DNA from 2 places in the Streptosporangium sp. NPDC006007 genome. Region 2 is predicted to be linked to the other one. Evidence: riboswitches for the same ligand, from Rfam matches in the RefSeq annotation. Region 2 holds a riboswitch; the other holds the start of a gene.
What was found. Region 2 has a riboswitch for cyclic di-AMP ahead of ABZ194_RS05215 (hypothetical protein). Riboswitches for the same ligand answer to the same signal wherever they lie in the genome.
Positions count from the first base shown of each region.

Region 1 (11,743 bases), on a different contig from region 2:
CAGGCAGCCCATCGATCCGCGTTTCCCGCAGGAGTGACCCGTGCGCGAGTACAGCGTCCCCGTTCTGGTGGATGTTCCCGCCTCCGCCAACCTCACCGACACGGTGTTTCACCGTGCCGAGCAGGAGCCGGGCACCGTCGTCCTGCGCCGCAAGGCCGGCGACGGCTGGGCCGCCGTCACCGCGGGAGAGTTCCGCGACCAGGTCGCCGCGGTGGCCAAGGGGCTGATCGCGGCCGGCGTCGAGCCGGGCGACCGGGTGGCCCTGATGTCACGCACCCGCTACGAGTGGACCGTGATCGACTACGCCATCTGGGCGGCCGGCGCGGCCAGCGTGCCGATCTACGAGACCTCCTCGTCCGACCAGGTCAGGTGGATCCTCTCCGACAGCGGCGCGAAGGCCGTCTTCGTGGAGCTGGACACCCACCGGGAGACCGTCCGCGAGGCGATGTCCGGCCTGCCGGAGCTCAAGCACCTCTGGCACATCGACGACGGCGCCACCGGCGAGCTGGCCGCGAGCGGCGCCGAGGTGACCGACGAGACGCTCTCCGGGCGCAGGGGCGGGTGCGGCACGGCCGACCTGGCGACCATCGTCTACACCTCCGGCACCACCGGCCGCCCCAAGGGCTGCGCGCTGACCCACGACAACCTGCTGTTCACCGCGAGGAACGTGGCGGCCGGCCCCCTGGAGCCCCTGTTCACCGTGGACGGCCGGGCCGCGCTGCTGTTCCTTCCGCTCGCGCACGTCTTCGCCCGCATGATCCAGGTGGTGCTGGTCGAGACCGGCACGATCCTGGCGCACACCGCGAACATGAAGAACGTCGCCCCCGACCTGCAGAGCTTCCGTCCGACCTTCCTGCTGGGCGTGCCCAGGGTGTTCGAGAAGGTCTACAACGCGGCCGAGCAGAAGGCCTCGGCCGAGGGCAAGGGCAAGATCTTCCACGCCGCCGCCGCCACCGCGATGGCCTGGAGCCGGGCGCGGTCCACCGGCGGTGCCGGGCTCGGGCTCACGCTCAGGCACGCCCTGTTCGACAGGCTGGTGTACGGCAAGCTCCGCGCGGCCACCGGCGGCAGGCTGACGGCCGCCGTGTCCGGCGGTTCGGCCCTGGGCGAGCGGCTCGCCCACTTCTTCCGGGGCGTGGGCATCGAGGTCTTCGAGGGATGGGGCCTGACCGAGACCTCCGCGCCCTCCACGGTCAACCAGCCGGGCGCCAACAAGATCGGCACCGTCGGCAAGCCGTTCCCCGGCGTCACGATCGGCATCGGGCAGGACGGCGAGGTGCTGGTCAAGGGGCGCCACGTCTTCTCCGGTTACTGGAACGACGAGAAGGCCACCGCCGAGGTGGTCGACGCCGACGGCTGGTTCCACACCGGCGACGTCGGCGAGCTCGACGGGGACGGCTACCTGCGGATCACCGGCCGCAAGAAGGAGATCCTCGTCACCGCCGCCGGCAAGAACGTCGCCCCCGGCCCGATGGAGGACCGTATCCGCGCCCACCCGCTGATCAGTCAGGCGCTGGTGGTCGGCGACGACAGGCCGTTCGTCGGGGTGCTGGTGACCCTCGACCCCGAGGCACTGGAGCAGTGGAGGACGGCCCACGGCAGGCCGGGCGCCGACGTCACCGGCCTCAGCACCGACCCGGCGATCCTCGCCGAGGTGCAGAAGGCGGTGGACGACGCCAACCGGTCGGTCTCCAAGGCCGAACAGATCAAGAAGTTCGCGGTTCTCGACGTCGACATCACCGAGGAGAGCGGGCACCTGACCCCGACCCTCAAGGTCAAGCGCAACATCGTGACGCGCGACTTCGCCAGGCAGATCGACTCCCTGTACGGCTGACGCGCGGCCCCGGGGGCTAAGCCCCCGTGACCGCCCTGGTGTCCGGCGGCACCGCCAGCAGGCGGGCGAATCGGTCGGCGACCAGGCCCCAGTCCCAGTCGCGCCGGACCCACTCGCGCCCGCGCTCGCCCATCGCCCGGGCCGCCGCCGGATCCCGCAGCAGGCCGACGAGGGCGCCGGCCACCCCCTCGGGGGAGGTTCCGTCCACCACCAGGCCGGTCTCCCCCGGCAGGACGGCGTCGGGCGCACCGCCCGACGCGCCCGCCACCACGGGCAGCCCGCTGGCGGACGCCTCCAGGTAGACGATGCCGAGTCCCTCCACGTCGATGCCGCCCAGCCTGGTACGGCAGGGCATGGCGAACACGTCTCCCGCGTCGAGGTGGGCGGGCAGCGAGGACCACGGGACCGGCCCGGTCATCCTGACCGAGTCGCCCAGCGGCCGGGCCAGCCGTTCCAGGGTCGCGCGGTACGGCCCGCCGCCCACGATCAGCAGCACGGCGCCGGGCACCGCCCGCAGCACCTCGGGCCAGGCCCGCAGCAGGATGTCCTGCCCCTTGCGGGGCACCAGCCGGGACAGGCAGACCACCACCGGCCGATCCCCCAGGCGCAGTGCCGCCCGTACCCGATCCCCGCCCGCGCCGGGGTGGAAGACGCCGGTGTCGACGCCGGGGGCCAGCCGTACCAGTTTCTCCCCGGGGATCACCCTCGCCAGCCGCCGCCTGGTGTACTCCCCCAGGTAGGTCACCACATCGGCGTGGCCGCCGATCCTCGCGAGCAGCCGCCGCGCGACCGGGACCCCGGCCCAGGCCGCCTCGTGGCCATGGGTGATCATGACGATCCGCCGCGCCCCGGCCGCGCGCAGGTCCGGCGCGAGCAGGCCGAGCGGGGCCGCCGCTCCGAACACCACGGTGTCGCACATGAACTCGGCGACCAGCCCCGCCGCCCGGCGGGCGACCGCGGGGACGGGCAGCATCAGCGAGGTGGGGTGGCGCACGATCGGGTAAGGCTGCCCGGCGTCGAAGCCCGGGCAGCCGGGCCATCTCGGGGCGTAGACGACCACCGAGTCCGGCGGCCGTCCCGCGGCGAGGCCGTGCACGAACGACTGGATCCCCCCGGCCCGGGGCGGGAAGTCGTTGGTGACGATCAGCGTACGGTTCACGGCTCCCGCATGCCGTTCAGCCGGGCCCAGGAACGTGCCATCGCGATGCGCTGCGGCGTCGTGGGGTGAGATACATAGATCAGGTATTCAATAGCACTGGGCGACAAATCGGAAATATTGGTGATCGCCAGGCGTTTCTGCATGGCGGCGAACACCACCGGCTCCCCCGTCAGGTCCAGCGCGTGCGCGTCGGCCCGTGCCTCGATGTGCCTGCTGACCAGGTTCTGCGCCGGTCCTGACAGGACCGTGGCCAAGGTCAGCACCCCCATCACCAGGCCCACCGCCCTCGGGTCGGCCGGTGAGGCGACTCCGGCGCGCCGCCGCACCGGGCCCGCCGAGGTCAGCAGGTAGAGCAGACACGCCCCGCAGGCCGCCGCCAGGCCGCCGACGAGCGTGCCGTACAGGACGTCCCCGGCCTTGGCGTGGCCCAGCTCGTGCGCCACCACCAGCTCGACCTGGTCGCCTGGGGCTCGCAGCAGCGTGTCGTAGACCACGATCCTGCGGGTCGCGCCGAACCCCGAGACGTAGGCGTTGAGCGCGGTGGTCCGCCGGGAGGCGTCGGCGACGAGCACGTCCTCGACCGGCACGCCGTCCCTGGCCGCCATGGCAAGCAGGTCGTCGCGGAGCCGGCCCGCGGGCATCGGCGTGAAGTCGTTGAAGATGGGCTCGATCACCACCGGGTAGGCGAAGGAGGCGAGCACCGTCAGCGCGAACGCGCCGATCGCGGCGGGGGCCCACCAGCGGCGGCAACGACGGGCCAGCGCGACCACCGCCAGCACCATGATCGCCAGCAGCCCGGTCCTGACCGCGATGTTCTTGACGCGGTCGGCCGACCAGGCCGGCCAGCCCTGCGTGGACAGGCCGAACTCGCGCAGGTAGGTCTCCGACCACATACCCAGCGGCCAGCGCAGGACCTCCACGGCCGCCGACAGCAGGAGAACGCCGAGCAGCACCCGCAGCCACCACGGCCCCCGCAGCCCGCCGAGCAGCCGCGCGCCCAGCGGGGTGCCCACCAGCGCCCCCGCCACGATCAAGGTCAAGCCGAGCGACAGGTAGCCGGGGGCGCTGACCACGGCGTCGAAGGACTCGGAGCGGGCGATCTGGGCGGCGGTGAAGTCACGGGCCGGATCCGGCGCGACCGGCGGGGCGTCGGCGGGCAGCGCCCGCCAGGGCGTGGTCAGCGCCACGACCACCAGCGTGGCCGCGCCGAGGACGGCCAGCGCCCATCCCGCGCCTCTCAGCCCCGAGGGCGTGTCCGTCACGGTCCGCGTCATCCGAGTTCCCTCCGGAGGTGGTCGCGCCAGGCGGCGGTGAGCTCGGCCCGCGACAGACCCAGCACGCCGCCCACATCGCTACCGTAAAGCCTCACCAGCGCCCGCTCACCGAAGCGCTCCGCGATGTACCGGCAGACGAGCCACGCCTCCTCGTAGCTCTGGGCGGCGCGTGAGGCGCCGGGAGCGAAGTCGGCGGGACCGGGGAGCCGGGTGGGCAGGGCGCCGGCACGCACCTCCTCGGCCAGCTCGGCGGCGGCCACCCTGACCGGGATCCCGGCGTCGCGGTAGCCGACGTAGTCGGCGAACCCCTCCGACAGCCACATGGGCACCCGGCCGCCCCGGATCGCGCCGGTGGCCACGTGGGTGAGCTCGTGGGCGATCACCACGTCCCGGCCGGTCGCGCTGAGCCTCGCGTACCCCGTCGGCAGGACGATCACCCGGTCGGCGACGGTCATCGCGGCCAGGCCACCGGTGGCGGAGGTCCCCGCGAGCGCCGCGGCCTCCGCGTCGGTGGCGGGGAACAGGACGACCGCCCGGACCGGCCCCCAGACCTCGCCGACGATCCGGGCCGCGCGGTCGGCCCGCGCGGCCAGGTCCCGCAGCTCCGCGAGCGGGACGCGGTGACCGGCGACGAGGGAGCGTTCGCCGCGGACCACGGTGGCGGCGCCGGGCCACAGGTCGCGGACCCCCTGCGACACCGGCCGCGCACCGGCGGCCAGACCCGCGCCCACCAGCGTCAGCATCCCGGCGAGCACGGCGCGGCGCCCTCTCGGGAGCGACATGTCAGCCGATGCTAGTGGACCGGCGACCGGCGGTCGCGTCAGCCGGGACACCGCCGGCGAACCGAGCCGGGGCGGTCAAGGAGAAACGGCTCCACGATCACAGGCGTGATCGTGGAGCCGCCTCCCCTACCTGTTACCCATCTCCCCCGGAGCGGGTTGTGGTGTCACCACGTCCGGCCGGCTCCGGTCCGGCCCCATCAGCCACGGCGCGGACGGCACGGGCGGCGTTCCCTGACGGGGATCCCGCGATCCGGCTCCGCGACGCGCTGAGAACGCCGTTCGACGTTGAACGGTTCGGACACCTGTCCCCCTCCACGGCGACCACGATGGGGTCAACTCTCCGGCTGTGCCCCGAACCGGATGGACGGGGCCGTATCCCGCTGTCAGCCGCCCGGACGGACGGCTCCGGCGAAGGAGGACCTGTAGTAGCCCCTCAGCCTCACGATCCGGACCGTCTTGCCGCTGCTCGGCGAATGGACCATCCTGCCGTGGCCGACATACATGCCCACGTGGCCCTTTCCGTAGAAGAACAGCAGGTCACCAGGGTGCAACCTGCTCCATGAGACCTTCTTCCTGACGACGCGGTACTGGCTGTACGTGACCCTGGGGAGGGAGACGCCGGCCTTGCGCCACGCGTACTGGACAAGGCCCGAGCAGTCGAACGCGCCGGGACCGGTGGCTCCCCACCGGTACGGATCGCCGATCTGCCGCTTGGCCACCGATACGGCCTTCCTGGCCTTTGTCCTCTGCCGTGCGGCCCTGTTCATCGCGGTCTTGGCCGTGCGCTTGACGTGAGTCTTCGCCGTGCTCCCGACCTGGATCGCGGCCGCGCTGTCCGTCGCCGCCCCCGCCGCCGTGGGTCCCAGCGTGACCGCCCCGGTTGAGGCGGTCAACGTGAGGACGAACCCACCGAGGGAAAGGCGAAAAAGGCGTGACAAACGAAGGTTATGCAGGGTGGTAGACAGGATTTCTCCTTGGGACTTCCACTGATGCCTACCGGGTTAGCTGACGGATTCGGGCTGGGAAGACGCCCTACGACAACAGATATGTCGATTCACCCCTGACCGTAGGTTGACGGCCTATTGGTTCCCCGGCTCCATGCCTCCTGGCTGCACGAATTCGGCAGGTCACCGTGGTGGGGCGGACCCCTTGGAGGAACGGCGACCAATTGGATTTCTATCGGAAAGCCGGCCTGGGGGACCGACGCTCGGCGCGACGGTATGGCTTACTCGCCGCGACGCCAGAAGCTACTCTGATCATCACGTTTCGGCAAAGCCCCCACAAAGTTTAAAGATCAAATAATGCTTCTCGCGCCCACGGAAGACCTGCTCGGGGGCGGCTTCATCGGCCGAATATGACTCTCGTCACACCCTCCGGATCATTATTCGGAAAGCGCCCCTCCTGTCGCGTACGTCACATCTTTGGCGACCTTCTCACCCTCCGCGTACGGCCCACGGGCCACTCCCGGCCCCGCCGTGCCCACCCCACCCTCCGGGATCGCCGCGAGGCCGCGCGCATCCGCCGCCCCTCAGCCGCGTCCAGTCCTCCCAGCGGAACGATCCAGCGGCCCTTCCGTGGAACGCTCCAGCGGCACCGGGCGGGGCGCTGAGGGCCGAGCGGGGCGCTGAGGGGGCGGGGTCAGGGGCGGACGGCCCCGACCAGGCGGCGACCGTAGGCCGACAGGGGAACGACCTTGACGACGTCCCCGGTCTGGGGAGCGTGGACGATCTTTCCGGCGCCCGCGTAGAGGCTCACATGACCCAGCCCCTCGCTGAAGATGAGGTCACCGGCCTGGAGTTCGCTCAGGGAGACCTTGCGGCCGGCCCCCCAGCTCCACTGCTCCCAGGTCGTGCGGGGGAGGCTGACGCCTCCGCTGCGCCAGGCCGCCTGGACGAGGCCGGAGCAGTCCCAGCCTCCCGGGCCGGTGCCGCCGTACTGGTAGGGCTTGCCGACCTGTGCGAAGGCGAAGCTCAGCGCGGCCCGGGCGTTGCCGGACGCCGGGCCGTCGTACTGGATTCCCGGACTGTCGGGGTTGCCGGTCCTGAAGGCGCCGAGATCGCGCAGCACCTTCGTCTGGAGCTTCACCATCCTGTCGGCCTTGGCCTTCTCCCCGGCCAGCTCGTCACGCGTCCGATCGGCCTCGGTCAGGGCCTCCCTGGCCTGGTCGCGGTTGCCGCGCAACGTCTTGGTGGCCTCCTCGAAGGCGTTCAGGGACTCGGCGCGGGAGGCGGACATCTGGTCGACGGCGGCCAGGCCGCTCAGCAGCGAGCCGGGGTCGGGCCGGCCGACCATGCCCGACCAGCCGTTGGCGGCGCCCAGCTGGTAGCTGCTGACGGCCATCGTGACGAGCTCCTTGCGCAGCCCGGCGACCTTCGCGCTCTGACGGGTGAGGTCGCCGTTCAGCGCCCGGTACCTCTTGCGGGCCCGCTTCCACTTCTCGCCGGCCTGGTTGTACCTCTCGACAACCTTGTCGGCCTGGTCGTTGAGCTTCTCCAGCTTCTTCCTGGCCTGGGCGATCGTCGGTTTCGGTTCTGCGAAGGCCCCGCCCATCGGCACCAGGAACAGCGCTAGGGCCACCCCTGCGATCATCGGCGTCCGCACAAACCCAACCGGCATACCCGCCACGGCCACGGCGCCGCCTCCCCATGCAAAGACCTGGGGCGAAATAGTACAGAACAGGTAAGGTATCGCTCACCTTTTTGGCCGTTTTGTTCTTTACTTGCAGGCCGCGACGCTGCAAACCCCGGCGGTCATCCGGCGGGCGTCCCGGAACTGGACGGCCCAGTCCCGCTTGACCGGCCGGGCGTACTCTCCCGCCCACAGGTAGACCAGCACCGCGTTGGCCCTGCGGACCACCACGCTCCGCTCCCCGCCGACCCCCGTCTTCCCGCCGTAGTAGACCTGCCCGGAGACCTTCAGCGCGTCGTCCCCGAGGCCGGTCACCTGCGCGGAGACGTAGCGGTAGGCGGACCCCGCGTCCGTCCTGGACCCGCACGCGGTCAGCGCGGCGCGGAGCTGGGCCATGGCCCGCTCCGCGGTGGCCCGCGAGCCGTACAGGAGCACCTGCTCGACCTTCATGAAGTCCGGCACACCGGTGAACGTCACCGTCCGGACAGCCGTACGGCCCGCCCCGCCCACACCGCTCCTGTCACAGGGGTCCACCGCCAGGCGGGTCTTCACCGAGTCGCTGACCGTCCAGTTCGTCTCGGGATCGTTGTCCTTCTTGGCCGCGTCCTTCTCATACAGCAGGAACCCCTTGGGAACACCGGGGGCGGCGGCGGCCGTACCGGCGACCAGGGCGGCACAGACCAGCATGACGATCTTCTGCATCGAATCAACCTCCACGGGATCCGATGCACCATATGACCAAAAGGTTCAGGCTCGCCCGAGACGCCGTAGAAGTAATGTGGAGGGAACCGGCCGGGCGCCCATCCGGCGGACCGACTCGGCCACCTCCCGATCGGAGGAGACGACCGCGACGGCCCGGCCCACGGGCTCGGCGCGGACCAGCTGACGGATCAGGTCGTCGGCGATCTGGCCGGGGGCGCTGAACATCACCCGGACCCCCCGGGGGGCCGAGACCGGCACCGGGCCGTTCAGCTCGGCACCGTCGAAGACGCAGGTCAGCTCGGTACGGGTCTGCGCGTACAGCGCGCCCAGGCCGGTGAGCAGACGGTTGCGCTGATCGGCCAGGGTGAGCGTGCCGTATCCGGTCTTGGTCACGTTGTAACCGTCCACGATCAGGTGGATCTGCGGTAAGGCCAGCAGCTGGTCGAGCAGGGCGGGGTCGTCGTCCGCGAGCGCCCGCGCGGGCACCGCCTGGACCCCGTTCCTGCCCGGTGCGACGGAGGCCACCGAGTCGGCGGGCCGGTGGATGCCGGACGGCAGGGCGAGCTCCCTGCGCAGCCCGGCGGCGGCGTCCTGGAGGGCGTCGAGCAGCATGCGGACCTTGGTGTCCTCCACACTGCGGCCCTCGCGTGCGGCCCGGCGGGTGGCCTCCAGCTGCCGCTCCGCGTCGGCCAGACGCTCGCGGAGGCGGCGCAGCTCGCTCTCCCCCGCGCTCCCTGCGGTCACGGCGGCGGCCTTGGCCTCCTGGGCGGCCTCCCGCATCTCGGCGGCCCGCGCGTCGGCCGCCCTGGCGCGCTCGCGGGCGTCATGCAGCTTGCGGCGCAGGTCGGATATCTCCGAACGGGCCGTCCTGAGCTGCTCGCGCAGCCGGTCGGCCTCCTCCTTCGCCGAGGTCTTCTGGGCGTTCAGCTGCTCACGCAGCCGGCTGAGCGCCTGCTCCTGCGCCGAGCCCTCGGCCGCGGCGGCCGACCGCTCCAGGTCCCTGCGTGCGGCCTCCACCATCTCCACCCAGCCGGGTGGCCGGGTGAGGTAGGCGGCCGCGGCCACCAGGACGGGGTCGGCGGCCGGCGGCACCACACCGTCTGCCAGGCTCGCGACCAGCTCGGGCCAGCCCGTGGCCAGCGCCTCGGCGACCAGCTCCCGGAACTTCTTGTCGCTCTCCAGTTGGGCGGCGATCGGCGCGCCACCCAGCTTGGCCCGTTTGCGGGGGTCAAACCTGGCGATTCCCTTGAGCGGAGGGGGCACCAGGGCGGCGGCCATCGACCCGAGAATCTGGGACGCCAGCTCCACGACGTGCGAGCGAACCTGCTCGGGTAGCGGACGAGACAGGCCCTCTCCGGCTGAACTCATCACGGCCCCTACTCGGATTGGTCTTCACGTCAAGGGTACGGCTACCGCACTCCGCCCCCGACCTCACCGCGGACCGCGAACGCCCGCCGCCCTCTCTTCACCCCCCTGAGCAGGCGCTCGTCCCTCGCCCGCCCCACCCCCGCCCTCCCGGCGACGCGCACCCCCGGTGAACTCATGGGGGTCACCGTCAGCCACCCCGGCCCCTCGGCTACTCCGTCACGTTCTCCGAGAGCAGGCCCGTGCCGGCCGATCCGACACCGGCCAAAGTCGATGCCTCGCCGGCCTCCGGCGGGCGTGCCGGGGCTTCCCTCTCGCGGGCATCGCGGCGGACGCACTCGGGCCGGCGCCGTGCGCGGCGGACGCACTCGGGCCCGCGCCGTGCGCGGCGGGCACGGCCTGAGGAAGAGGCGGTCCCGAGAGACGGTTGAGCCCTATCCTGTGGATCTTCCATCACCAATGGTGTAGATCATGTGGTCGTGGACGACCGACTGAAGCGTCATGATCTGACCGAGGATGAGTGGACAAGGCTGGCGGCGCTACTGCCCGCCCATCCCCGGCGTGGGCACCGGTGGGCCGATCACCGCATGATCATCAACGGGGTGTTCTTCCGAGCCCGGACCTCCTGCTCCTGGCGGAGGCTGCCGGAGACCTACGGCAGCTGGAAGACCGTCTACAACCGTCATCGCCGCTGGTCGGCGGACGGCACCTGGGAGACGATCCTGGACGCCCTGCGGACCGGCCATGACGAGGCCGAGGAGCGAGACCGGACGTCCGGCCCCGACTCCACGAGCGCCGGGGCTCACCGGCACACCCCGCCCGGGGACATCCGGCCCGGAGGAACGTTCGAAATCGCGAACTGGTGACCCCGCGCCGTGAACCACGCGCCGCGCGCCCCGGACCGCGAGGGGCCGGGGCGCTCCCGCACCTGGAGAAGCCGACCCCGGCGATCGGGGCCGGCCGTCGACGACCGTCACGTGGGCCGCGGCCCCGGGGCGGTAAATGTCAGTACAGGCTCCTATGGTGGTGAACCGTGGAGCACAGCGTGCAGGGAACTCTGGACGAGCTGGGCACACCGCTCAGCCAGATCACCTTTGTCGTGTTCGACCTGGAGACCACCGGGGTCTCCGCGGGCGAGCACGCGATCACGGAGATCGGCGCGGTCAAGGTCCGCGGCGGTGAGGTGCTCGGCGAGTTCGGCACGCTGGTCGCCCCCGGGACGCCGATCCCGCCGTTCATCTCGGTGCTGACCGGCATCACCGACGCCATGGTCGCCACGGCGCCGAGGATCGAGGCGGTGCTGCCCTCGTTCCTGGAGTTCGCCGAGGGCGCCACGCTGGTGGCGCACAACGCGGGGTTCGACCTGGCCTTCGTCAAGGCGGCCTGTGCCGCCCACGGCTATCCCCCGCCGGCCCATCCGGTGGTCGACACCGTCGTCCTGGCCCGCAGGCTGCTGAACCGCGGTGAGGTCCCGAACTGCAAGCTGTCCACGCTGGCCCGGCTCTTCAGCAAGACCGAGCCCTGCCACCGCGCGCTCGCCGACGCCCAGGCCACCGTGGACGTGCTCCACGCGCTGCTGGAGCGGGCGGGCTCCTTCGGGGTGGAGACCCTGGAGGAGCTGAGGGGTTTCGTCCGCGCGCCCACCGCGGGGCAGCGCCGTAAGCGGCATCTGGCCGACGCGGTGCCGACCGGGCCGGGTGTCTACGTGTTCGAGGACGAGCGCGGCGACCCGCTCTACGTCGGCAAGAGCGTCAACCTCCGCGACCGCGTGCGCGGTTACTTCACCGCGAGCGAGACCCGCCCCCGGATCCGCGAGATGGTCGGCATCGCCGAGCGGGTCCGCACGATCGTCTGCGCGACGCCGCTGGAGGCGGAGGTCAGGGAGCTCAGGCTGATCGGGTCCGCCAAGCCGCGATACAACCGCAGGTCGCGCTCTCCGGAGAGGATGGTCTGGCTCAAGCTGACCGACGAGCCGTTTCCCCGCCTGTCGATCGTGCGC
Region 1 is NZ_JBEXUG010000027.1:47,132-58,874, reverse strand. Features, by position in the region: gene ABZ194_RS20800 (AMP-dependent synthetase/ligase) at 41-1,834, shown strand; gene ABZ194_RS20795 (glycosyltransferase family 4 protein) at 1,851-2,993, opposite strand; gene ABZ194_RS20790 (M48 family metallopeptidase) at 2,990-4,267, opposite strand; gene ABZ194_RS20785 (DUF4157 domain-containing protein) at 4,264-5,049, opposite strand; gene ABZ194_RS20780 (C40 family peptidase) at 5,433-5,942, opposite strand; cyclic di-AMP (ydaO/yuaA leader) riboswitch at 6,025-6,184, opposite strand; gene ABZ194_RS20775 (NlpC/P60 family protein) at 6,688-7,626, opposite strand; gene ABZ194_RS20770 (hypothetical protein) at 7,765-8,379, opposite strand; gene ABZ194_RS20765 (NYN domain-containing protein) at 8,425-9,747, opposite strand; gene ABZ194_RS20760 (hypothetical protein) at 9,789-9,923, opposite strand; gene ABZ194_RS20755 (transposase) at 10,224-10,610, shown strand; gene ABZ194_RS20750 (DEDD exonuclease domain-containing protein) at 10,790-11,743, shown strand, end outside.
Region 1: another riboswitch for cyclic di-AMP. It lies ahead of ABZ194_RS20780 (C40 family peptidase); the one in region 2 lies ahead of ABZ194_RS05215 (hypothetical protein).

Region 2 (11,743 bases):
CCCGTGGAACTACGTGATGAGGTGCGCCGGGAGATGACGCTGCTACGCGAGCGGATCCCCGACGTGGAAGGAAGCATCGCGTGCAGCGTGGACGGTCTGCCGATAGCCAGCGACGTGAACGGTGCCGCCGACCAGATCGGGGCGCTCTCGTCGGCCCTGCTGGCCCTCAGCCGCCGGATGACGGGCCTGGCCGGCAAGGGCGCCTTCGAGGAGACCCTGATCTCCGGCACCCACGGTTACACGGCCCTCTACGCGGCCGGCCCCAAGATCGTCCTTACAGTCCTCGCCCGCCCGGGAGCCAACCTCGGGCTGCTGCGACTGGAAGGCCGCAAGACGGCGGCGAACCTGGCCGCCATCACTTCCCGCACATGGACCACTCAATAACCGGAGGCAGAAATGGGCAATATGGACATCTCTCTCAAGGAGATGATGGCGATCGACGGCGCCGTCGGCGCGGTGGTCGTGGACTACAACAGCGGCATGGCCCTGGGGGCGCTCGGCGGCTCCAAGGAGCTCGACCTCCAGGTGGCGGCGGCGGGTAACACCGAGGTCGTCAGGGCGAAGATGCGCACCATGGAGTCGCTGGGCATCAAGGACGGCATCGAGGACATCCTCATCACGCTCACCAACCAGTATCACGTGATCCGCCCGGTCACCGGCCGCGGCGGCAAGGGGCTCTTCCTCTACATGGCCCTCGACCGGGTCAGGGCCAACCTCGCGCTCGCACGGCACAGCCTGCGCGCCATCGAGGAGAAGCTGGAGATCTGACCCTCCGGTACGGCGGGCCCCGGCGATCTCGACTCCGTTCGCCGGCGGCCCACCGGGGCGGGACGACCGGTGATCCACCGGAGTGAGGCGCCTCACGATCCACCGGCTGCGGCGCCCCATGGTCCACCGGGGCGCGACGGTCCGTGATCCACCGGGGCGCGCGGTGCTCCGTGATCTACCGGCTGAGACGACCGGCGATCAGGAAGGTTGCGCCGCCCACGGCGGCCAGTCCCGCCGCACCGGCCAGCGCGTTGGCGGAACCGGAGGTGATGGGGGCGGTCTGTGACCCGCTCAGGTCCCGGAAGCCCTTCGGCGCGAGAGCCGCGGGGGCGGCGCCGCCGTTGGGCATGAGGATCCCGGGTGCGCCGGCGACGTCGGCCTTCCCTGCCTCCCGGTCCCTCCCCGGCTGCGCCGGGTCGGCGAGGACGACCTTCGGCGGCTCGGCCGGGTTGGAGTCCATGACCTTCCAGGCGCCGCTGGCGAACGCCACAGGGTGGTTCTTCTTGCCCACGCCGTTGCCCCACTTGGTGACGACGTAGTCGACCTTGATGTGGCCCATGCCGCCGACGCCGTCCACACCCAGCGTGCTGGAGTTGAACGTGCCGCCGGTCAGGTCGGCGAAGCTCTTGGCGTCAAGGTCGATCATGACACCGTTGTTGGAGGGAATACCGGGGCCTCGGTCGCCGACGAAGAACTTGGCCTTCTTGCCCTTGTAGACGACATAGCCCTCGGTGAACAGCGGCCAGCTCGGGCTCGCGATCATGCCCTTCTGCATGGGCTTGCCGCTCGCGGGCAGGCCGGTGTCCCCGGCGCGGCCTGAGGAGTCGTCCCAGAAGTAGGAGGCCTTGGTCGAGCCCTTGAGCAGGATGGTCTCGGAGTCGGCGGAGGCGGAGGAGCCGGTGTCGGCCGAGGCAGGGAGCGCCGAGACGACGCCGGCGGAGGTGAGGATGCTCGCACCCAGGACGGTGGCGGCGAACACGTGATGGCGCAGACGAGGGGAAAAACGCATAGGAGGCAGACTCTTTCGCGAGGGAACAGGGCAGCCCGCGCAAGAGGTCAAGGAAGGCACGGGCGTATACGCGTACGCGCTCACGGAGAAGAGAAGGCGTAGCCGGAGGGGCCGGACGCTACGCGAGGCGCGATGCGAGGTGGTGCCGCGATCGGACGCGGCGAGGAAGTCTTAGATGATCGGCACGAACACGGTAGGCGGCACCGGGACGAAGGCGATACAGCGATCCATGAAGGGGATCTCCTCTCCATCTCGTCTACCGGGTTAGCTGACGGGTTCGGGCGCTGGAGTTGCCCTACCGCCGCAGACCTGCGGCGGATTCACCCCACGAAGTGGGTCCCCGGTTCCCGCGGCCCCCTGGGGGCCTTCGGGATTCGACGTCGGTTGGCCGCTCCTTCTCCTGAAGGGCAAGTCGCCGACCGATAACGACTAGGACACTACCTACCAGATGGGGACAAAGCAAAACAAAAGCCATGAAAACCCCAGAAGATCTACCTTCAACGGCCAAGAAAGAGCCATTGGCCAGGCCTTGACCATCCTCACTCCACGCTGTCAGGCCCGGCGGAACCGTTAGGGGACCTACCTAATGATCTTATCGTCATCGCCCGCCTGACCTGCGACTTCTTCCCCTTAATCCCCGAAGAGGACAGACTTGACGAACAAGTCGCTCGATTGTCGCGGCCCCTGCCCCCAGCCGGTGCGCCGATCCTTCTCACAACGACGCCGTCTGCCCCGGCATATGCCCGCGGATCCACGGAGAGCCCAATCGGCCGGGTCCGCGCCCTCACCCGTGCGACCCGCCCCTCACCCGTGCGGCCCGTCCCGCCTCCGCGACCTGGACGGTCAGTCCCACCAGAAGGACCAGGCGTTCCTCCCCCTGATCTGCTCGGCGTAGTCGATCAGCGTCCCGGCGCTGTAGATGACGCTGTCGGGACAGAACGTCCAGTGCTCGGCGGCGACGTGCAGGGCGTGCTCCGGGGTGACCGGAGGCGCGGCGACGCTCAGGTCCAGGGTGTTGAACCCCATGCCGACCAGCCGCGCCCCGAACCGATCCTCCCAGCTGCGCACCACGGCCGCCAGCGGGACCATCCACTCGTTGTGGTTCAGCGCCCCCTGCCACCCCATGACGGCCAGCGCGTCGGCACCCCGGTCGGCCGCGACCAGCCCGAGCGGGGTCCGGCGCTCGGCGATCACCCCGGCGTACCAGTCGGCGACCGCGCCGGGGTCGGCGGCGAGCTCACCCGACGGAGCCGGCCCCGGACACCCGGGACCGAACGGGTCGAGCAGCTCCAGTTGCCCGGCATCGGCCTTCTGGACCCAGTCCGCCCAGACCTCGGCCATGAACGCGGCGGCATGGTAGTTGTCGATCTCGGCCACCGCGTCCGGGGCGATCTGTCCCGCCGACCACGGCTGAACGGAGTCCTCCAGCAGCACCGGCCAGAGGCCCGAACGCCCGTGCTCGGCCCGCAGCCCGGCCCAGAGGTCACCGGAGACCACCGTGTCACTCAGCCAGAACGCCGGACGGTGGTCGAGCGAGAACTGTGAGTAGCCGGGATCGGGCCAGACCACGTCACCCGGCGGCAACTCGATCGAGAGCACCCGCCCGTCACCGCCGCCGGTGAACAGCTGGCCCAGCACTGGGGGAAGTTGCCCACGCTCACAATCGCTCATCCCTGCCGATCCGATCCTGACCACGGATCAATTTTGACGTGTCAAGCGTCCCGAGCGACAGTTCTCCCCCACAGTGGGTAAAAACGAACGGCATGCCGGTGTCACAGGCCGGACACCTGCGGCGGCGAGGCGAGGAGACACCACCCCGCCGTACGGCCCCCTCCAGGCAGGCGCGGCCCCGACGGGCGGAACGGCGGCCTTTCGCGCCTCGGTCGTTTACGCCGGAGACCCCCGGAGAGCCGGGGGCCTCCGGGGGCTCCGGGGACTCCGAGGGGCGTCGGCTCAGCGGGGGCCGGCCGCCTCCCACATCCGCAGGTAGGACTCGGCCCCGGCGGCCAGGTCCTGGACGATCTCGTCTCCGGCGACGATCCGCATGTCCTCGATCCAGTCGGGGACCAGGCCGTAGTGGGCGACGCCGTCGACGTTGACGTCCCAGACCCGCTCACCGGTGCGCTGGCGGTCCAGGGTCACCCCGCCGTCGAAGGACCTGAACGGGTAGGTCACCGGGTTGGCCGAGTTGTTCGGGCGCGGGGCGGGCAGCGGGCCCATGCCGTTGGCGTCGAGGCCGTAGCCGAACCCGGCGCGGTGCTCGCCGCTCCTGAGCCCCCTGGTCTTGCGCCACTCCTCGGCGAAGCGCTCGGCCGGGAACCCGTAGGTCGTGATCATGCCGCCCAGCCCGTAGATCCGGCGGTAGTAGCCCGGGTCCATCCAGCTGTGGGAGGAGATCACGCCCGGATAGCGGGCGGCCTCAAGGATGTCCAGCGTCCGGTCGGCGGCCTTCACACTCATGTGGTCGATCTCGACGAGCATCCCGCGTCTCATCATCGCGCTGAGCGTGTACTCACCGAGGCCGGTCAGGCCCTTGACGTTGCAGTGCGGAGCCGGCGGGTAGACCGGCGACGAGACACCGGGGGGCAGCCACTTCGCCAGGGGGGCGGGGATGATCCCGCCGGGTTCGATCGTGTTGTCGTGCTCCGGTCCCGTGCAGGTCCCCGCCTTCCAGAAGGTACCGGTGCTCAGCAGGTTGCCCAGGTTGACGATCGCCCCCTGCGTGCCGGAGTCGAAGCGGACCCCGCACAGGGCGTTGTCGTACTTGTGGCAGAGGAACATGCTGCGCACGCCGAGACCGTGCAGCTCGTCCAGGCCCCGGTCGATCTGCGCCCTGGTGCAGTGCGGGATGCCGAGACTCTGGCGGCAGCCGAACGGCTCGGAGGTCTCGACCCCGAGGACCACGGCGAGCTTGCCGTCCGCGATGACCTTCCTGGCCTCCGCGGGGTCGCGCACGATCCTGAACCAGCCCCGGCCGGGACCGCCGTACTCGGCGTCGATGTGATCCTGTAGTTCGGTGGTCCGCCGGGCCTCCAGCCTGATCGTGGCCATCTCGTCGCAGGAGTTCCGCTTGAGCGGATAGATCTCGCACAGCTGCCGGTTGGCCACCAGGTCGTTGACCATGACGCGCAGGCCACCCCGCCAGGCCCGCTCGATCCAGGTGTAGTAGGCCTGCTGGTGGGTCAGCGAGTTGTAGGCGGGCCAGTCCTTGAAGGTGGGCCAGCCGACCGGGTCGTGGGTGCCGGTCGGGGAGCCGGTCCTGGTGAAGTTCTCGAACCAGGCGGCCTCACCGTGCGGGTGGTGGTCCAGGCAGTCGACCAGCGCCCTGGCGATGCCGCCGGGATCGAACGGCTTGCCGCACAGCAGCTTGCCACCGAACCCCTCGTAGGACATGAGGTGGCTGTGGGCGTCGACGAAGCCCCGGACCGTGCCGTCGGGCGCCGTGCCCCTGAACGGTTCGCCCAGGGCGTTGACCCCGGCCCCCGGGCGGGGCGGCGAGGCCCCGGCCGTACTGCCCGCCAGGAGCACCGCGCCGATCATTGACAACGCGATGACGATCACCCGGATGACGGAACGGGAACTGGCCATGGGCACCTCACACAACCGGCGGGGGGGGCGGGATGCCGACAGCATCCGCCGTTGTCAGGTCTCCAGTCAAGACCTAACATGAGCCCTACTCGAAAACAGGACTCCGGGGCGACCGCGGAGCGCCGCGGGCGGTGTCGGCCGTCCGCGGACCGTGATCCACCGACAGTGATCCACAGATGGTGACAAACCTCCGTGAACGCTTGCGAATGCTGGCAGATACCGGAGAATGTCTGCGGATGCCCGCGGATGCCCATGGCGAAACACGGGAGACACGGGATCACACGAGACACGGGGCGTCCACGTCGCCTCGCCGTACGCAAGGGAGGTCGGCGGTTAGATGACGGTCCCCCGCAGCCCCGCGCCCGCCGGACAGCGGCTTCTCTGGTCCCCGGACGGCGCCTGGTCGCCCGATCGGGGCGAGCCGCGCGGCGACCCCTCGGTGGTGGACTCCTGGCTGGTGGCGGATGGCAGGGTCCGGGGGCTCGATCTGCACGAGCGACGGTTCCGGCAGTCCTGCACCGGGCTCGCGCCCGCCCTTCCGCAGGAGGCCGTACGGCGCTTCCTGGCCGCGGTCCGCCGCGAACTTCCCACAGGGGGACACTGGTTCCCCCGGATCGAGGCGTATCGCGCCCCTTCGCCGCAGCTGACGCTCTGGCTGCGCCCCGCACCGGAGAGGGGCGACACCGTCGCCCTGTGGATCCCCTCCCGCTCCGATCCGCGCACCCGGCCCGGGGTGAAGGGGCCCGACCTGGCGGCCATGGCGGCCCTGCGGGCCGACGCGCGGGCGGCGGGCGCCGACGACGCGCTGCTGTACAGCGAGGACGGCACCGCGCTCGAAGCCGCCCACTCCGCGCTCGTGTGGTGGCGGGGTGACACGCTCTGCGTCCCCGCCGCCGGCCTGCCCGTGCTGCCCTCGGTCACCCGCCTCATGCTGGAACGACTGGCCCTGGATCGGAGGTGCCGGCTCCAGGCCGAGCACAGCACCACCGACGATCTCCAGAGGCTGGAGGTGTGGACGCTGAACGCGCTGCACGGGATCCGGCCGGTGCGCGGATGGGTGGACTCTCAGGGCCGTGCCGTCGAGGCACGGACGTCGGCGCGGCTGGGGTCCTGGCGGCGGGCGCTGCACGCCCGGGCGATGCCGTCCGCTCCCGGAAGCGGTCGCACCTCCGGCGCTTCCGGCGCCCCCGGTGCTCCTGGCATCTCCGACGCTCCTGGCATCTCCGGTGCTTCCGGCGTCTCCGGCCCGCCCTGACAGGCTCGGCAAGGTCTGCCCATCCCCGATATCCCCATCAGGCCAAAGCCGGAAATATCCGGATTCTTGAGAGTTTCCAGCTCACTCACATGTCAAAGGAAAGGCGCACCACGCCTCGGCAGCGACCAGGGGGCACCCCTCGGGCGGACCGGCGGGGCGAGGGCGTAGGAGCCCGCCAGCCAGGCGACGAGCCGCGCGCGGTCGATCAGGATCAGATCCGTGCTCGCGGCGTACTCCCTGGCCGGGGCGGTGAAGCGCGCCGTGGTGACGAGGACGCCTCGGTGGCCGGGATAGGCGTGGAGCGCGCCGAGGAGGTCGCGGATCGCGGGCGCGCCCACGGAGTTGCTCCAGCGCTTGCACTGGATGACGAAGAGGTCGCCGGTGGGGGCTGTTCCGATGACGTCGACACCGCCGTCACCGCTGCCGCCGATCCGGCGGACCTGGTGGAAACCCTCGTCCCGGAGCAGAGTCTCCACCAGGACTTCGAACTGGTCACCCGTCATACGGTCGACGCGTTCGAGGCGCGCGTTGCCCCTCAGCCACTCCCGCCTCCGGGTCTCGATCGTCCGGCGGCGGAGCAGGAGCACCCCGGCCAGTCCCACGATCAACACGATCGTGACGCCGAGGACCAGCGCCCAGTTGGCGGCGACGACGTCGACGAGCCATGCGACGGCCACCACGAGGGCGAAGGCGCCGACCGGCCACAGGACCCCGTCCGCGCTCTGCTTGCGCCGGCCCTTACGCCGACGCGGCCTCCGGCCGGCGGGTGTCCGTCGTCGTGCCACCGCAAGACCTCCAGGGGACGGGGTTCGGGGAGTCACCTTCGACTCCGGCGGAGAGGACCGACGATCCCCCGGCGCGATATTCATGTGCGTCTCTGATGCCCAGGTCCCCAAGGGGTGGAAGGACCCGGAACCCACCCGCCCATCCGGACGCCACTACCAATACCAATACCTGAACCATCAATCGGCGGCAATCCGGGAAGCCCACTGCGCCCCGTCCAGTTATGGACACCCCGCTCCGGCAGAGAACCTTGACGAACAAGCGAAGCCGGCGTTGGAGATCAGCGGCGCGAGCGGCACGCGTTCGCTCGTGCGACGGCTCGGTTCGGTGTCATGCGGCGGTGTCGGTGGGCCGGTCACTGACGGGCAACCTCATGGTGTGGTCTCCGAAGTCGGCGACCAGGTCGAGGTGTCCGCCGAGCGCTTCGACGTATCGGGCGACGACTTCGATGGAGGTCACTTCACCGTGCTCGATCTGGGAGATGCGCGCGATGCTCACGCCCATGCCGGCTGCGAGGTCTTTCTGGGTGAGCCCAGCGTGCTTGCGCGCCTCGGCGAGTTGGCGCCCGCGTGTCTCGGCGAGCAGCCGGCGAGCTCCGGCTACGACCTCGGCAGGGGAGACGCCGGCGTCGTACAGCTCTCGTTCCAGGATTTCCCAGTCCTGCGGAGGGTGCTTTGGCATGGTCACCTCTCCTCTTCAACGGTGTAGGCGATGTAGAGCTGTTCGGCCAGTGGGATGTTGTCGCGATACCACCGCTCCCAGTTGCCGGCCTTCTTCGCGCAGTGCTGCCACGGCCTGGGCTACTTGTGTGGCCGAGCCGAGATCTTCCTTTTAGATGTTGCACCCGATAATCCGCCTGCGATGTGCAAGCGCCATTCGGTTCAGCTACCTCTGCGCGACAGTCTCGGGGATCACAGCGCCGTGGAGCCGATGAAGGTAATCGAGAGCGTGTGCCGTGGCGGGGTCGTGATTCAGCCGATCACGGTAGAAGTGGAGGCGCTCTTCACAGTCGTCGATGATCTCGCTCCACGTTCTCGCCCAGATTCGGACGCCGCCTTCCCACTCGGCAATGCACCCAGGTGGCAGGTTCGGCGTTCTCGCGTCTCTTCGGACAACGTCGTCCATCTCCGTGGAGACGATCCAGAAGTCCCAGGAGACTCGGGCATCTCGGAACTGGGGATCGCTGATCACCGCTTGGGCATAGCTCTTGATCTGGCCGACTTCGGTCTGCCCAATCTTCACCTTGGGGGCTTTGAGCTCAACAACGAGATGCTCTCTGCCGGAACTGCCTCGGTGTTCCCTGCCCAGCATGAGATCGACAATCCCCTGCCGGCCGTCTTCCCTGCGCACCGGATCCAATTGACCGTCTTCTGACTCGCGACCCAGCGCCCGGAGGTGACGGCGAAGCACGGCGTCCAGGCTCTGGTCGCTGACCATCAACGCGTACGCGTCGCCGAACACCCACGTCTCGTGTTCAAGGATCTTGTGTAGCTCCCGCCGCTCCTTGACGGTCCGGCTGATCTCCGGCTCGAATACCAGCACCTTGAGCGCGGCCAGGAAATCCAGCCGGGCGGTCACCTGGCCAGTGGCCTTGATCACATCGGAGAGGCTCGTCCGCTGGAGCAACCTCTTGAGTTCGTCCTGCTCGGACTGGGGCAAGCGGAACAGCTCATCCAGCACCGGATAGAGGCCGCTTGGATCATGAGAAATGATCTCCCGGAGGAGCCGGAATGTCGTCTTCCTGCTCTGCTGAGACCCGGGAAGGCGGCGTGCGATCGTGGTCGCGACCTCGTCAAACATCTGTCGTTCCACGGCCTCCGCGGGCTCAACGGGTTCTCCTGGATAAGGGTAGACCTCATCCCGCTTCCACTCCTGAATCAGCCGAGCCCTACGCTCCTGGTCCCGTTTCCGGAAATGGGCGCGCAGCGCCTCCCTAGCGGCCTCAAGTAGATCGCCGCTCTCGTCCATCTCCGCCAAGGGTAGATCGCCACGCCGCTCGACGAATCCGTCCCATAGGAGGTAGGCCGTGAAGTGGTATCCGGGAGCTTGGATCCCCGGCGGGACCTCGTCCAGCACCACGCCACTGGCGTCGCACAGCGCGAGAACCCTGCCGACGTCTTTAGGCCATTCGATGACGCGCAGCAATGGCTCCGCATGATCATCGGCGCCCGACCAGTCGACAGGGTACTCCGCGGTGTCTGCCCAGACGGTTGACGGATCAAGCCGCTCCCCCTGGCACATGATTGTCACGTCGGGATTCGCAGCAAGGAACGGGGCGAAGGTCGAGGCGAGTTGCTGGGCTGTGTTGTCCTGGACAAGCCGCGTGACGAAGTCCGCAGGAACCGACGCCTCGACACGTGTTCCGGTCTGTGCGTCCAGATACTCCGGCTCGGACACGCTGAAGTCCGCGGGCTGGTCGATAGCTCCGGTGATGGTCGTCTGCTCGATCCGGCCATCGGTCGCTCTCGCGACCGTTACCCAGCGCACCTGCTCACCCAGCGCGAACGCGCGAAGCCTGCCCTGTCCGGTACGGCCATGCAGCCCGCGCTTCAACTCGGGCGACACCTTCGCCTTGGTCTTCCAGGAGCCGCCAAGCCCTCGGAAGTAGTTCTCACACGAGGCGTTCGGCATCCCATGACCGTCATCGCTAACGCTGACGTACTCGACCCCGCCCAGTCCGTTGACCTCGACACTGACGGTGATGTTGTACGCCTCGGCATCCAGCGCATTCCAAATCATCTCCGCCACCGCGCCCACCGGATCTCTGAGGCGGGCGAGGCGCAGGAGATGATCCGGCTTGGCCTCGATATGAACCGTACGCACACGGCCACTATCGCAGACGGTAAGCGCAATCACGCGCAAGATCATCAGAACAGGGTGTCCGAGCGTGAGAACAGAACCCCATCCACAGGTCCAGCCGGACTTCGAAACCGACGCCCCGCTCGCCCACACGCAGTTCGGCAGCCATGAAGCCAGTCACGGTCCACCGCATCACCCCCGACGCCAGCCGTCGATGACCGAGGATGCCGAGACTGGAGGAAGGAGATCGAAGACGAAGCGGATTGGCTTGCCGGAGTGCTACTGATCCCCCTACATGGCGAGGCCGTGCGCCCCACAGGCGAGCTCGTTATGTACGGGGATGTCATCACCGACAGCGATGAGGACCCCTGATCGACGATCTCACCACTTACAAGATCGCGACAAAAGAGCTCCAAAACGAGCGCACCCAGGCAGAACCCTGCTGCGACCGACGCCCCTCTGCTGGCTAGAAAACCAAGAAACCCCAGCTCACAATACGTAAGCCGGGGTTTCTGTCTGTGCGCCGCCAGGGACTCGAACCCCGGACCCGCTGATTAAGAGTCAGCTGCTCTAACCAACTGAGCTAGCGGCGCGTGAAGCCCTTGAAGAATAGCGTATTTCCGCCGGGACTTCGAAATCCGGCGGAGCCCGGGACCGGGCCGGACGGGACCGAGACGGCAAGGGGCCGGAGACCGGAAGGCCGGGGTGGGACGTCGTCCGGCGCCCCTGGGAACGCGGGGGCTCAAGGCCGGGGCTCAGGGCATGCGGCGTAGGACGCGGGCGGCGGTCCTGGCGAGCAGCTCCACCTGCTGCTCGTCCAGCTCCATCCGTGACCCGGAAAGAATCCAGCGTGCCACCAGGCGCGGTTTGAGCAGGGTGAGGCCCTCGGCGGTGACCGTACGCCGGAGTTCCCCGCCGTGTACGGCGAGCAGCGGTTCGATCGTCACCGGGATGCCGGCCTCCCGCGAGAGCACCGCGGCCAGCGAGTCGGAGGCGTCGACGAGCGCCTTGGCCACCGACGAGCCGTACTTCTCGCCGAGGAAGAGCCGCTCGCCGTACCGGGCGATCTCGGTCTCGGGGTGCCATGCCTCGTTGTCGACCGCCCAGACGCCGCCGGGGCCGATGACCAGGTGGTCGATCGACGCCTCTCCGGGTACGGCGCGGCCGTCGAGGACGCGGTAGCCACGCCTGCCGAGCCTGCGGCGGAGCAGCCTTCCGGTGATGGTCTCGCCCCGGCGCCTGCCCCGCCAGACCGCGGTGGCCTCGTAGGAGTACCAGGTCCAGAGCATGTCGGCGGCACCGGCCAGCACCCCGCACAGGAGCCCGGCCAGCACCGGTGCCGGGATGGCGAACCGGTAGGCCAGCACGAGGCCCACGGCGACGCCGCCCGCCGCCTTGACCCAGCGCATCTTCCTGCGCTGGTCGGCCTCCTTGCGCCAGAACTGCTCGTACATGACCTGGGGCGACAATCCGTGAACCGGGTCGTCGTTCGTCACGTAGATCGATCCGCCGGGCACAGCGAACTCCTGAGAGTCGAGTGG
Region 2 is NZ_JBEXUG010000004.1:173,971-185,713, reverse strand. Features, by position in the region: gene ABZ194_RS05225 (roadblock/LC7 domain-containing protein) at 4-384, shown strand; gene ABZ194_RS05220 (hypothetical protein) at 397-768, shown strand; gene ABZ194_RS05215 (hypothetical protein) at 944-1,777, opposite strand; cyclic di-AMP (ydaO/yuaA leader) riboswitch at 2,016-2,167, opposite strand; gene ABZ194_RS05210 (DUF4253 domain-containing protein) at 2,621-3,415, opposite strand; gene ABZ194_RS05205 (Coagulation factor 5/8 type domain-containing protein) at 3,731-5,365, opposite strand; gene ABZ194_RS05200 (aminotransferase class IV) at 5,703-6,620, shown strand; gene ABZ194_RS05195 (restriction endonuclease) at 6,713-7,405, opposite strand; gene ABZ194_RS05190 (helix-turn-helix transcriptional regulator) at 7,734-8,084, opposite strand; gene ABZ194_RS05185 (ATP-binding protein) at 8,289-10,226, opposite strand; tRNA gene ABZ194_RS05180 (tRNA-Lys) at 10,722-10,795, opposite strand; gene ABZ194_RS05175 (NERD domain-containing protein) at 10,958-11,719, opposite strand.